4 regions of the Lacicoccus kunmingensis DSM 17847 genome follow, and region 1 is predicted to be linked to each of the others. Evidence: riboswitches for the same ligand, from Rfam matches in the RefSeq annotation. Region 1 holds a riboswitch; each other region holds the start of a gene.
What was found. A riboswitch is a leader RNA that binds a small molecule or an ion and turns the genes downstream of it on or off. The one in region 1 is predicted to bind S-adenosylmethionine.
Positions count from the first base shown of each region.

Region 2: it holds a riboswitch for S-adenosylmethionine, as region 1 does, so the genes downstream of both, BO48_RS14385 (LLM class flavin-dependent oxidoreductase) here and metK (methionine adenosyltransferase) in region 1, are expected to answer to the same signal.
Region 3: it holds a riboswitch for S-adenosylmethionine, as region 1 does, so the genes downstream of both, BO48_RS12130 (mandelate racemase/muconate lactonizing enzyme family protein) here and metK (methionine adenosyltransferase) in region 1, are expected to answer to the same signal.
Region 4: it holds a riboswitch for S-adenosylmethionine, as region 1 does, so the genes downstream of both, BO48_RS16270 (PLP-dependent aspartate aminotransferase family protein) here and metK (methionine adenosyltransferase) in region 1, are expected to answer to the same signal.

Region 1 covers NZ_JCANUC010000002.1:177,898-181,303, reverse strand. The annotation lists gene BO48_RS03415 (Ltp family lipoprotein) at 1-521, shown strand, start outside; SAM riboswitch class I at 598-700, shown strand; gene metK (methionine adenosyltransferase) at 788-1,969, shown strand; gene BO48_RS03405 (hypothetical protein) at 2,033-2,275, opposite strand; gene BO48_RS03400 (nuclease-related domain-containing protein) at 2,636-3,406, shown strand, end outside.
Region 2 covers NZ_JCANUC010000021.1:1,834-5,239, reverse strand. The annotation lists gene BO48_RS14390 (GNAT family N-acetyltransferase) at 248-814, shown strand; gene BO48_RS14385 (LLM class flavin-dependent oxidoreductase) at 836-2,218, opposite strand; SAM riboswitch class I at 2,321-2,429, opposite strand; gene tsaD (tRNA (adenosine(37)-N6)-threonylcarbamoyltransferase complex transferase subunit TsaD) at 2,565-3,406, opposite strand, start outside.
Region 3 covers NZ_JCANUC010000013.1:78,954-82,359, reverse strand. The annotation lists gene BO48_RS12135 (tripartite tricarboxylate transporter substrate binding protein) at 1-845, opposite strand, end outside; gene BO48_RS12130 (mandelate racemase/muconate lactonizing enzyme family protein) at 893-2,014, opposite strand; SAM riboswitch class I at 2,136-2,238, opposite strand; gene BO48_RS12125 (M20 family metallopeptidase) at 2,311-3,249, shown strand; partial or broken gene BO48_RS12120 (M20 family metallo-hydrolase) at 3,301-3,406, shown strand, end outside.
Region 4 covers NZ_JCANUC010000036.1:8-3,413, forward strand. The annotation lists partial or broken gene BO48_RS16260 (IS3 family transposase) at 1-389, shown strand, start outside; gene BO48_RS16265 (hypothetical protein) at 461-622, opposite strand; SAM riboswitch class I at 852-962, shown strand; gene BO48_RS16270 (PLP-dependent aspartate aminotransferase family protein) at 1,033-2,829, shown strand; gene BO48_RS16275 (aliphatic sulfonate ABC transporter substrate-binding protein) at 2,845-3,406, shown strand, end outside.

The sequences.
Region 1 (3,406 bases):
AAACGCTGGAAGAGGAAAACAATGAGGTCAAAAATGAGAATGAAGATTTGAACAATCAGGTTTCAGACATGGAGAAAGAACTGTCCTCCATTGAAACGGAATCTGAAGAACAGACAGCGGAAGCAGATACCGCTGAAGAAAATATTGATGAGGAAGAAGGTACTGCAAAAGAGGATGTTAATGAAGCAGAGGCGGATACTGCTGACAATGGGGACATCCCGAGAGAGTGGGAGCTGGCACTGGATAGTGCCTACACATATGCAGAAATCATGTCGATGTCTAAAGCAGGAATCTACGACCAGCTTGTTTCCGAGTATGGAGAAAACTTCCCGCCTGAAGCGGCGCAATATGCAGTGGATAATATAGAGTGGGATTGGAAGGCCAATGCACTTGAATCTGCAGAGACCTACCGAGATATGATGAGTATGTCGAACGCCGCGGTTTATGATCAGCTGGTGTCCGAATATGGTGAGCAATTTACAGCTGAAGAAGCACAGTATGCGGTCGATAATCTGGATTAAGAGGGAAAAGGCTGAAACTCAGTCATTAACATCTTGAATTGTCACCGGGAGTCTAGTATATTTAAATTTAAGTTATCTCTTATCTTGAGTTGGTGGAGGGACCAAACCCGTCGAAGCCCAGCAACCTCTTTTATTAAAGAAAGGTGCTAAAGAATGCAGATTATTCTGAGCGATAAGGGGAAGAGCGAAGCCTTTTCTCTATGTCAGAGAGAAGGCTTTATTTTGTTTTAAGAGATAGCAAATAACTTAAAGGAGATATATAAAGAATGAGTGAGAAGAATTTATTTACATCAGAGTCGGTGACAGAAGGACATCCAGATAAAATCGCAGACCAGATTTCAGACGCCATCCTGGATGAAATCATCAAACAGGATGAAGATGCACGCGTTGCCTGTGAAACTGTAGTGAATACAGGACTTGCAATGATTGTCGGTGAAATCAGCACAGAAACTTATGTAGACATCCCTAAAATTGTCAGAGAAACGGTTAAAGGCATCGGCTACATCGATGCAAAATACGGTTATGATTATAAAACAATGTCCGTCTTGACCGGAATAGATGAACAATCTGAAGATATTGCAGTCGGGGTGGATAATGCTATAGAGACGAGAACAACAGATGAAATTACAACAGGTGCAGGGGACCAGGGATTGATGTTCGGTTTTGCTTCCAACGAAACACCTGAATTAATGCCTCTGCCGATATCACTTGCGCATAAACTGTCACGCCGTCTTTCGGAAGTCAGAAAAAATGATACGTTGAATTATTTGAGACCTGACGGTAAAACACAGGTCACTGTTGAATATGATGAGAATAATAAAGTGAAGAGGGTGGATACTATAGTCGTTTCCACCCAGCACAGCGAAGACGTCTCTACACAACAGATTTACGATGATCTGCTTGAACATGTGATTGAAGCGGTTGTACCGGCAGAACTGCTGGATGCGGAGACGAGATACTTCATTAACCCGACGGGGCGTTTTGTCATTGGCGGACCTCAGGGTGATGCAGGTTTGACAGGCAGAAAAATCATAGTTGATACTTACGGCGGCTATGCAAGACACGGTGGCGGTGCATTCAGCGGTAAAGATCCGACTAAAGTGGACCGTTCCGCTGCATATGCTGCGAGATATATCGCAAAAAACATCGTTGCAAGCGGCATTTCGGATAAATGTGAAATTCAGCTCGCCTATGCGATCGGTGTCAGCCAGCCCGTTTCAATTTCTGTGGACACATTCGGAACATCAGAAGTTGAAGAACACAAGGTAGTAGAGGCCATCAGAGAATTATTCGACCTGTCTCCGGACGGTATTATCAAAATGCTGGATTTAAAGCGTCCGATTTATAAAGACACAGCAAGCTACGGACACTTTGGACGTGAAGATATCAACCTGCCTTGGGAAGCATTGGATAAGGTGGATCAGATTAAAACATTTTTAAATCGATAAAATCAGACAAAAATAAACCCGGAGCAATTGCTCCGGGTTTTGTTATTAAATTGGGGTTGAAAGTTACGCTCCTGCGTCGTCTTCCTCTTCTTCTTCATCATCTGCTGGATCCTCTTCCATTGCTGGATCCTCTTCTTCTTCCTCTTCTTCTTCGTCAGCAGCTGGATCTTCCATTGCTGGATCTTCAGCGCCTTCTTCCATTGCCGGATCTTCTGCTGCTGGATCTTCTTCTGTTTCGCCGCCGCATGCACCAAGTACCATTACGGATGCAAGGCCGCCTGCTAATAGATATTTTTTCAGTTCCATAGTAAAAGCCTCCTAAATTTAATTTCCTAATATAATATTAATGGGTAACACCTGCTAACGCTTTATATCTATCTAGCAAGTTACACTTACCTTACCCATATGTGTGTCATTAAAACATATATACTTAAAAATTTTAAACGATAAGGCATAAATATAAGAAATAAAAAAGTGTAAATATTTACTCGATAAGGATGGGATGCTGTCTAGTCAGGGGGTTGTGCTTTGCCGTTGATTATAAATACTTAAAGGGAAAATTTTGCTGAAATTAATTTTTCTTTTTCATCGATAACTTTTCACAGTCTTGTTATAATATTAAAGGAGAAAGATATCGAAAATACAAACGGAATAGGAGATATGCGTATGAACACAGATATTTTTACAAATCCGATTTTTATAGCTGTAGCAGCTGTATTATTAATTCTGGTTATTGTATTTCTAGTGTATTATTTTAGACATCGTAATGATGTCAAAAAAGTTGAAAACTCATATAATGAAGAGAAACAAAGCCTGATTGATAAATATGAGAATGAACGGGAAGAGGAACATCTCACTCATAAGAAGGAAGTTTCGTCTCTCAATGAAAAATATCATAATGATACTAATCTACTGAACAATAAGCTTTCCAGCTTACATCAGTTCACTGTCGATAAGGGAGAGTATTTAACAGATCTGGCTTTGATTCAACTCAAGGAAAAGCTTGTCGATGAAGGAAAAATTCGTGATTCTGATATGTTGATATTGTCGAATGTATATCTTCCAAGCCGTAACTTTACAAATACCAGAAAAATTGATCATTTAGTACTGACACGAACGGGTATGTACCTGATCGACTCGAAATACTGGAGCGGTCATATACTTCACGGTATTAACGAAAATAATTTTGAAGAACTGCCATATATCGAATCTTTCTTCGAACTGTTAAACTTGGATAAGACACAGGAACAGACACTTATATTCGATAAGTCTGATTCTGAAAATATCTCAGTAAACCACTACAATCCGATTATTGATGAGACAAAATTATCTGCGGAGAAATTGAAGAATATACTGAAGTTACAATATGATGTTGTGCCTCTTATATATTTCAATCCTAAAGATGGCGGAAATTACTCCATTGCCAACTATTCAGAT
Region 2 (3,406 bases), on a different contig from region 1:
CGCCACCGATTGACTGTAATGCGGTTCATCTGTTTCAATTACCGGGCTCCCACCTTCTCCGGCTCGCTTACAATTTTCACAGACTACTCTTTTACCTGAATATGCAGTTGTGTATATTATATCTATTTTCAGATATTTTGCAATAATATTCACTATTATTTTAATCGTCCTTCATCTTTAATTTGTCATCTGTTCACTTTGTTATAATTGAAAGAAATTGATTGTGTTGAAGAAATGAGGGGTTTATTTGAACAGTTATAAAGTGTTGCTGGCAAAGCATAGCCGGCTGGAAACCGAGCGGTTGATTTTAAGACCAGTGACGTTAAAGGATACTGCAGATATGTATGAGTATGCTTCTGATGAAGAAACCACCTATTATGTTTTCGATCGTCATGCGTCACCGTCCGACACTGAAGAAGCGATAGTGAACTATTTTATAGAACAATCGCTTGGGAAATATGGCATTGAATTGAAGTCCTCCGGGAAGATGATAGGAACGATTGAACTGAGAAGAAAAACTGAAGATTCAAGAGCCATCATCGGCTATACTTTAAATAAAAAATATCACGGCAGAGGTTATATGACCGAAGCCGGAGCAGCCATACTAAAATTAGGGTTCGAGGTTCTCGGACTCGACTGTATTGCGGCCATGTACGATGAACGGAACACCGCATCAGGAAAAGTTTTGGAGCGGCTTGGCATGCAAAAGGAAGGTGTACTCAGACATGTACATAAGTGGAAGCAGGGAGAGTATTTTAATGATGTCTACTACTCCATATTAAAATCAGAATACCAAAGAAACAGCCCTGAATAAATTTTCAGGGCTGTTGTTTATTTAAACATTCACTTTTTTGGCTATTTCAACTTTCTTCGCCTGATGATTTTCTGGAATTCTTACCTTATCTTTGCCAAACAGGTTTTCACGTAAAGTTGACGCCTCATATTCTGTTCTGTAGCTGCCGCGTTCCTGAAGTACCGGAATCACATGTTCTATGAAGTCTTCGAAAGTTGCAGGGCTTGCTGCCTGAATGATATTAAAGCCGTCGGCATCGCCGATGTTCGCCATTGCTTCCAGTTCATCTGCAATCTGTTCAGGTGTACCGATCACCTTGCTTGCCCCGATACCGAGGCCGTGATGGAGCACTGCTTCTCTCACTGTCCATTTTCTGGTCGTACTTGCCGAGTATTTTTTGAGGAAACCGTGCGATGCTTCCGTATCTGCATCTTCCACATATTGATCGGGTTCATATTGGGAGAAATCTACACCCGTGTGCCCTGAAAGCATTGCTGCTGTCCCTTCATAACTGACATATGATAAAAGTTCTTCATACTTTTCCTGGGCTTCTTCTTCCGTACGTCCGACAATCGGTACGATTCCAGGAAAAATTTTTATATCTTCTGCATTTCTGCCGTTTTCCACTGCACGGCTCCTTATATCTGATGTAAATGCCTTCAATTCATCCAGGTCACTCGCCAGTGTCGTAAACAGCGCTTCAGCGTGTTTCGCAGCGAAAGCTTTGCCTTTCTCGGAAGCACCTGCCTGGAACAATACAGGGGTACGTTGTGGTGATGGCTCCACCAGATGTACACCCGGAACATTGAAGAATTCACCTTCATGTCTTATTGGATGGACTTTATCAGGATTCGAATAAACACCAGTCTCTTTATTCGCTTCTACTGCGTCTTCTTCCCAGCTGTGCTCCCATAATTTATAGACGACATCCATATACTCATCTGCACGGTCATATCTTGTATCATGTTTGATCTGACCTTCCATTCCTAAATTGACTGCCTCACTGTTCAAATACGATGTAACAATATTCCATGCCACACGTCCTTTGGTCAGATGGTCCAACGTAGAAAATTCACGGGCCAGTTTGTAAGGTTCTGTGTAAGTCGCAGAGTAAGTCGGTGCAAAACCGATATGCTTGGTAACAGCAGCCATTGCTGAAATTTGAAGCAATGGATTATGCAATGGCACCTGCACAGCATTTTTAATTGCAGCATCAGGGCTGTTTCCGTAAACATCATATACTCCGAGTACATCCGCTAAAAAGACAGCATCAAATTTTCCTTTTTCCAATAGCCTGGCAAGATCAGTCCAGTAATCGAGATCAGCATGACGACTGCCCTGGTCTTCCGGATGGCGCCATAATCCTGGTGAATGCGGTGCTACAGTATTTTGAGTGAAACCGTTCAGACGAATTTGTTTTTTCATAATTAATCTCTCCCTTTAGCATTAATCCACTTAATTCTTACTTAGACAGTAGGAATAGAAAAAGCCTCTTCCTGAGGAAGAGGCTTTTATGATAAACGCTCCTCCTCATCTTTCAAGCACATTGCTTGTTGGAATGGGCACCATCCACTCTTAAAAAGTGAGGTTGCCGCAGGATCATGGGACCAATTTCCTCCCCTGCTCTAGATAAGGACTTTATTCTGTTTTAAGTTAAATATCATACTATCAGGGTATGAATACGATGTCAAACATAATTTTTAGAAAAGTGGATTATTTCTGAAGAATGAGATTAAAAAAACCAGTCTACAGTGTAGACTGGGATAATATATTATTTGGCATACTCTTCTATATCGATAAAATTCCGTCCGTTCAGATCAAGCCCTGTAAAATGCTCTTTTAAATATAACTGATAAGCGGCAGCACCGATCATTGCAGCATTATCAGTACAGAACTTCAGTTCAGGGATGTGCAGATTGATACCCTGCATTCTGGTCAGCTGTTCAAATCTTGCTCTGAGTCCGCTGTTTGCAGCAACGCCCCCTGCGATGATCAATTCTTTTACTTTGTACTCTTCAACAGCTTGCATGGTTTTATTTGTCAATACATCCACCACACTGTGCTGGAATGAAGCTGGAACGTCTTTCTCGTTCACTTCCAGGCCTTTCTGCTTATGGTTGTGGAGAGAATTGATTACTGCAGATTTTAATCCGCTGAAACTGAAGTCATAACTGCCTGCTTCCAGGTATGCTCTTGGGAAGTTAAATGTATCCTGGCCTTCTTTGCTCAGTCGGTCTATATGTGGCCCCCCCGGATAAGGCAGACCGATGACCCGTGCCACCTTGTCGTAAGCTTCTCCGACAGCATCATCACGTGTTTCACCGATTACTTCAAAGCTCAGGTGATCTCTCATGTAGATCAGCTCTGTATGGCCGCCTGAAACAATCAGAGCCATCAGAGGGAATGTCAACTCTTCCTCCAGCTGATTCGCATAAATATGGCCCGCGATGTGATGCACTGGAATCAGCGGGAGGTCATGTGCGAAACTGAAAGCTTTTGCAGCATTGATACCGACTAAAAGTGCCCCGATTAATCCAGGTCCTTCCGTTACAGCGACAGCGTCCAGTTCTTCAGGTGTTAAGCCCGCCTGATCCAAAGCCTCTTCTATGACCG
Region 3 (3,406 bases), on a different contig from region 1:
TTGATGATCTTTTCAGGTGTATCCGACTTCACATAGAAGCTCCTAGCGTTGCCGTCGGTGAACTCCCAGCCCCTGTCGGGATTCGTCGGGACATCTTCAAAACCTTCAACTGCCTCGTCATCGATGAACATCGCAAGGACGTTCAAGTCTCCTGACTCGATCGTCGCTTTCGCAGGACCGATCTCTTCAAGCATCAGGTCGGTGTGTCCGCCGAGCACATCACTGTGCATCATGCCGGCTTCGTCATATGGCACGTATCTCAGTTCAACATCCAGTTCCTCCATGACCCTGTCTGCACTCAGTTCATCGAAACCGTCAGCAGCGGTGCCGCCGATGGTGATGGTGCCCGGATTTTCCTGTGCCGCTTCGATCACTGCATCGATATCATCGAATTCACTGTCAGAGCTTGTCTGGATGGTGTAAGTGTCCAGCTGGCCGCGGCCGAGTGGTGTGTAGTCCTCCAAAGGGTACGGTGTTGAATCCGTTGCGACGTTGACGAGTATATCCGGCGTCGCCACCCAGATTGTATAGCCGTCCGACGGCTGGTTCTGGACATATTCCTCCGCAATCGCACCACGTGAACCCGGCTGGTTGACGACGTTGACGTTTTCGCCGAGTTTTTCACTCATCTTCTGGCCGACGAGGCGTGCGAAGTTATCCGTTCCGCCGCCTTCGCCGTATCCGACCACAAGTTCAATCGTGCGTTCCGGGTAGTTGGAAGCTTCGCTGCTGCCCGCCTCGCTGTCTTCATTTGATGTGTCTGCCCCGGAGCCGTTGCCGCAGGCCTGCAGGAACACGACGGATAAAAATAAGATTGCCGCAAATAATATATGGTTTCTTTTCATTTTCCTCTTCCTTTTCATTATCCCCGGTGGGGTATTTTTGTCGGTTTTTATTCGTCCAGTAAAGTCTCTTCCGCCACTGCTTCGTTCAGCTCCATGCCGAGCCCGGTGACATCCGGTGCCTCGAAGTATATGCCGTCCTCTTTTCTGACTTCTTTCAGGGCAGGGCCGTCGAACAGCCTGTTCTGGAAGAAGCCGCGGTCCGGCGTGAAGTATTCTATCCACTGTACATTCGGCAGGCCGACGGCCATATGGATATGGACCTGCTGCAGGTTCCACGGGGCGACGGGTATATTGTGCATCGTCGCGAAATTATATATTTTCATCCAGTCTGTTATGCCGCCGGTCGTCGCAGCATCGGGTTGTGCGATGTCGAGGGCGTTCTGTTCGATCAAGTGCCGGAACTCATTCAATCCTTCATGCTGCTCCCCGCCTGCAATGTATGTGCTGCCTGCAAACTGTTTGACACGCGCATAGCCGGCAGTGTCTTCATAAGGAACCGGTTCCTCCAGCCAGTACAAATTATGTTTTTCCCATTTCTTCAACTGCTGTATGGCTGTTTCCGCGTCCCATGATCCATTGACATCGACCATCAACCTGATATCCGGTCCGATTGCTTCTCGGACTAAACGGACACGTTCGTCTGCCTCTTCAAGTGATACGGCAGTGGTGCCGCAGCGTATCTTGAGTGCGGTGTGTCCCTGTTCCACGTATTCCAAAGCCTTTGCCGCCAGTTCGTCAGGCGGCAGCTGGTGGGCAACGTTCGCATATGTCTTCACATGCTGTTTGTGTCCACCAAGAAAATCTGAAACAGGTACATTAAAAGCCTTTCCTTTAATATCCCAGAGCGCGATGTCGATCGCACCGATGCATTTCCGGAATATTCCCTTTCCTCCGAGCTTCCATGTGGCGCTGTACATGCTTTCCCATATCTGCTCTGTATGTAACGGGTTTTGTCCGAGGATGACATTCCTTAAGTTGCGCTTCAGCAGAGTGGCGATGACATCACCGATATGCCCGTGGGAGAAGACGGGCAGTGAAAGAAACCCTGTGCCGCTTATGCCGGCATCCGTCTGCACCTCGACCGTGATGACTTCATAGCCGTCAGCGTGCTTCATGTCCGGGCGCTGATTATCCCAGTACCTCTTCACAACTACGTCTGAAATTTTCATATTTACCATTCCTTCCTATTAATTAGCATATACATGAAGAAGATTTATACCCGTATCATAAAGAAATAAAAAGACCTCTTCTAAATTTGTAGAAGAGGCCGAATCTGACTGGTTGATGCTCTTCTTATCTTTGAAGCCTGCGGCTTGCTGGAATTGGCACAGTACTGGAACAGTCTGTTGCCGAGGTTTCAAAGGGCCAGTCCCTCCATCTCTCTGGATAAGTTTTATAAATATTCTATTAATTGATAATTTGATAATTAATCCTAACCTGAATAGTCGGATTTGTCAATTTAATTTTGAAATGTATACGTTTTCTGATAATTTTAAGTGATTTAGATAGAAATAAAAGATTTCTGGATGCTTTAAAAGACATGGAATGGGATCATAATCCTTTTGGAGCTGAAGAGATAGACGGCAAAATATACGGACGTGGTTCCTGCGATATGAAAAGTGGCCTTATGGCATTTGTACTCGCAATGGTTTCTTTGAAAGAAGACAATGTTCCATTGAAAGGAAGCATTAAACTTTTGGCGACAATAGGGGAAGAAACCGGTGCAATCGGCGCCGGACAGCTTACAGAAGAAGGTTATGCTGATGATCTGGATGCATTGATTGTCGGAGAACCAACAAACAATGAAATTGTCACCTCGCATAAAGGAGCCTTATGGATTGAAATCACTACTTATGGAAAAACAGCGCATGGCTCCTCCCCACATCTTGGGATTAATGCCGTGGAGCATATGAATGAGATTATCAATCAGATTCAGAGCGATAATTTCAAATTGCCTTATGAGCATGATGAATTGTTAAAGGAACCCACTTTCAGTATCAATGCAATTGAGGGCGGGTCAAGCATGAATGTCATACCGGATTACTGCCGATTGAAATTGGATATCAGAACGCTGCCTTCTCAAAATCATCAGGAAATTTTGGATAATGTGCATAAAATGGTGGAACTGAGCAAAAGCAGATACCCGAATATGGAGGCGGAAGTCAAAGTCGTCGCTGATCTTGAGCCGGTTAAGACAAACATTGATGATCCTTTCGTGGATTTGACTCTGAAAGCTTCTGAAAGCGTCTCGGGACCAAGAGAAGAACCTAAAGGCTTTACCGGCATCACAGACGCCTGCGCATTTAAGGAAGCAGAAAAGGATTTCCCGATTATTGTGATGGGTCCCGGCGATATCACTCTTGCTCACCAGCCAAATGAGTATGTGGAAATAGAAGAATATTAAAACAGCATTAAAACTTATAAAGAAGTTGCAAAGAGATTTTTAAAGGAGTAAATGACTGATAAGGATTTTTCAATCAATAAAGAACGGTTACAAAGCAATATGGAAGAGCTGTCTGGAATCGGTAAGTTTGGAGAAACCGGCGTGAACAGATTGGCTC
Region 4 (3,406 bases), on a different contig from region 1:
TTGGCTGGGCCATGTCAGATCGAATGACACAGGCGCTCGTCATTCAGGCGTTGAAGCGTGCATTCCAGACACAGCCGCCTACAGCGGGCTTGATTCATCATTCAGACCGGGGCAGCCAGTATGCTGCCTTGGATTATCAGGCATTACTGCGTGAAAATGAGATCACGACAAGCATGAGTCGTAAAGGCAACTGTTATGACAACGCCTGTATCGAGTCGTTTCACAGCATTATCAAGAAAGAACTGATTCATCCTGCGCGCTATCAGACACGCGAAGCAGCCAGCCGGAGCATACTCGAATATATTATCAGTTTCTACAATTACGAAAGAATCCATGCCTATCTCGATTATCTGTCACCAATCGCTTTCGAGAAGAAATATGCCCGATAATGAAGTTAGCGAACATTTGAATTTTGAATATATCAAGGAAAAATCAGTAGCAAAAATCGCATCGTCTTGATTTAATGTGTCCGAAATCTTGACAGAAGTCCAGCAGGCAGTATTTCCCCCCATAAAGTTTTGGCACCGTCTTCCTCTTCGTTGGCCTGTGCAGTATCGCTCATCCCCGTAACCGTTAACGCACCTGCGACAAAAAGTGAACTTAACAAAACTTTCTTTTTCATCAGGAAATCTCCTTTCGAAATATAGTACCTTATCCTTGTAAAGTAACACAAAAATTCCTAAAATTCAACATCTTCAGAATACAGGGGGTGTCATCCAAAAAGGCATTCTAATACGAAAAGACGCCACTGAAAGTTATCTAAATTCTCTCTCAAAACTAAATATTTAAAAAATGCTTTGACAAACCGTTTTAATCATAGTATTGTAGTATGCATTAAAGAAATATATTTCAACTTATCAAGAGAGGCAGAGGGACTGGCCCTTTGACGCCCGGCAACCATCAGGCATATTTGTCTGAAAAGGTGCTAATTCCAGCAGGACGATGTTCCTGGAAGATAAGAGGAGTAAAAGCTCTCTTCTTATACTTAAAGAGGAGAGCTTTTTTTAATACATATAATTTGGAGGAATGGATATGTCAAACGAACACAATTCAACTTATGATCTGGAAACTTTATCACTGCACGGCGGTCAGGCGCCGGACCCGACGACGGGTTCAAGGGCTGTACCGATCTATCAGACAACGTCGTACGTATTCCACGATACAGATCATGCGGAAAGCTTATTTTCACTCGATGAGCCTGGAAACATTTACTCGCGTATCGGCAACCCGACTGTGGAAGTGTTTGAAAAGCGTATGGCACTGCTCGAAGAAGGCGTGGCAGCTGTTGCGACTTCATCCGGGATGTCTGCGATTACACTGTCCATTCTGAATCTGGCAAGTGCAGGGGATGAGATTGTCGCCGGTTCGAATCTTTACGGCGGTACATATAACTTATTTGCGGTGACGTTGCCGAGATACGGCATCAATGTGAAGTTCGTTGACCCGACGGATCCCGAGAACTTTAAAAATGCCATTACGGATAAGACAAAAGCGGTATTCGGAGAAACGATCGGCAATCCGGGACTTCAGGTACTGGATATTGAAGCGGTCGCTGCCATCGCCCACGAAGCGGATGTCCCTCTGATTGTCGATAACACTTTTGCCACACCGCATACATGCAAACCGATCACTTTGGGTGCGGACGTTGTGGTGCATTCCGCGACGAAATGGATCGGCGGCCACGGGACATCGATCGGCGGTGTTGTTGTGGACGGCGGACGTTTCAACTGGAATCTGGAGAAGTTTCCTGAGTTTACAGAGCCGGACTCAAGCTACAACGGCATCCGTTATGCTTCAGATTTCGGGACGCTTGCATTCAGCACAAAGATCCGTGTCCAGCTGCTCCGTGACTTCGGGGCATCGCTCAGCCCGACGAATGCATTCCATCTGATTCAGGGACTTGAAACACTGCATGTACGAGTAGAGAGACATAATGAAAATGCTGAAAAACTGGCTGCATTTTTATCTGAACACCCGGCAGTCGATTGGGTGACGTACCCGGGCCTTAAAAGTCATCCGTCACATGAAATCGCGAAACGGACATTTAAAAACGGCTTCGGTTCAATCATCACTTTCGGCATTAAAGGCGGAAAATCAGCAGGTAAGAAACTGATAGACAATGTTGCACTGTGGTCGCATGTGGCGAACGTCGGGGATGCGAAATCACTGATCATCCATCCGGCTTCAACGACGCACCAGCAGCTGACAAAAGAACAGCTGGAGGAAACAGGCGTATACGAAGAGCTTGTCCGTCTGTCTGTCGGCATCGAGTCTGTCAGGGATATTCAAAATGACCTGAACCAGGCATTGTTGAAAGCGACAGGTATCGATACGGGTGAGGCAGAAGAGATCGTCATCAACGATGAAGGTGTCATCAAATGGATATTGAATTCACCGACGGAAAAAGTGACTGAAGACGGTCAGGAAAAAACACGTCAGAAAACACTTGCGGTCGTCGGGCTGAGCGGCAAGGAAGCGAGACCGAGCTACCGTCTGGCAAGAAAGATGCAGAGACTCGGCTATAAGATCATTCCGGTCAACCCGAGAGAGACGGAAATACTCGGTGAAAAGGCATATCCGGACTTGAAAAGCGTGCCTGAACAGATTGATGTTGTGCAGGTATTCAGAAGTCCTGAAGCCGCGATCGCAATTGCGGAAGAGGCACTTGAAGTGAACCCGAAAGTCTTCTGGCTGCAGGAAGGTGTCATTTCACCGAAAGCGGCGGATATCGCAAAAGACGGCGGGCTGCAGGTAGTGCACAACCGCTGCACATACAAAGAAGCACAGCGTCTGCGCGGTACAATCTCAACTTATGCATGTGAAATTTAAGAAGGAGGAACAGAAATGAAAAAAGCATTGAATGAAAAACTCGGGTTATTGATGGTAATGGCGCTGCTTGTTGTGATGGCAGGATGTTCCTCCGGCACGGCGGATTCTTCGGATTCACAAGAAAAACCGGAGGAAATCCGTCTGGATTACGCTTATTATTCACCGACCAGCCTGGTTCTGAAAGAGTTCGGATGGGCGGAAGAAGAATTTGAGGCAGAAGGCATCGATGTTTCCTGGACGCTCAGCCAGGGGAGTAACAAAGCACTCGAATTCCTGAACAGCAACAGTGTGGACTTCGGCTCTTCAGCTGGCGCAGCTGCATTGATGTCCAAGGCGAATGGGGCACCGATCAAGAATGTCTATATTTATTCCCAGCCTGAATGGACGGCACTCGTCAAAAGCGCCGATTCTGATATTGAGTCGGTGGAAGATTTGAAAGGGAAAAAGGTGGCGGCAACGCTCGGCACCGACCCCTACATATTTTTACTGAGGGCTTTGGCGAATGAAGGTGTATCACAGGACGAAGTGGAGATTGTGAATGTACAGCACAATGATGGTGCGACAACACTGAATAATG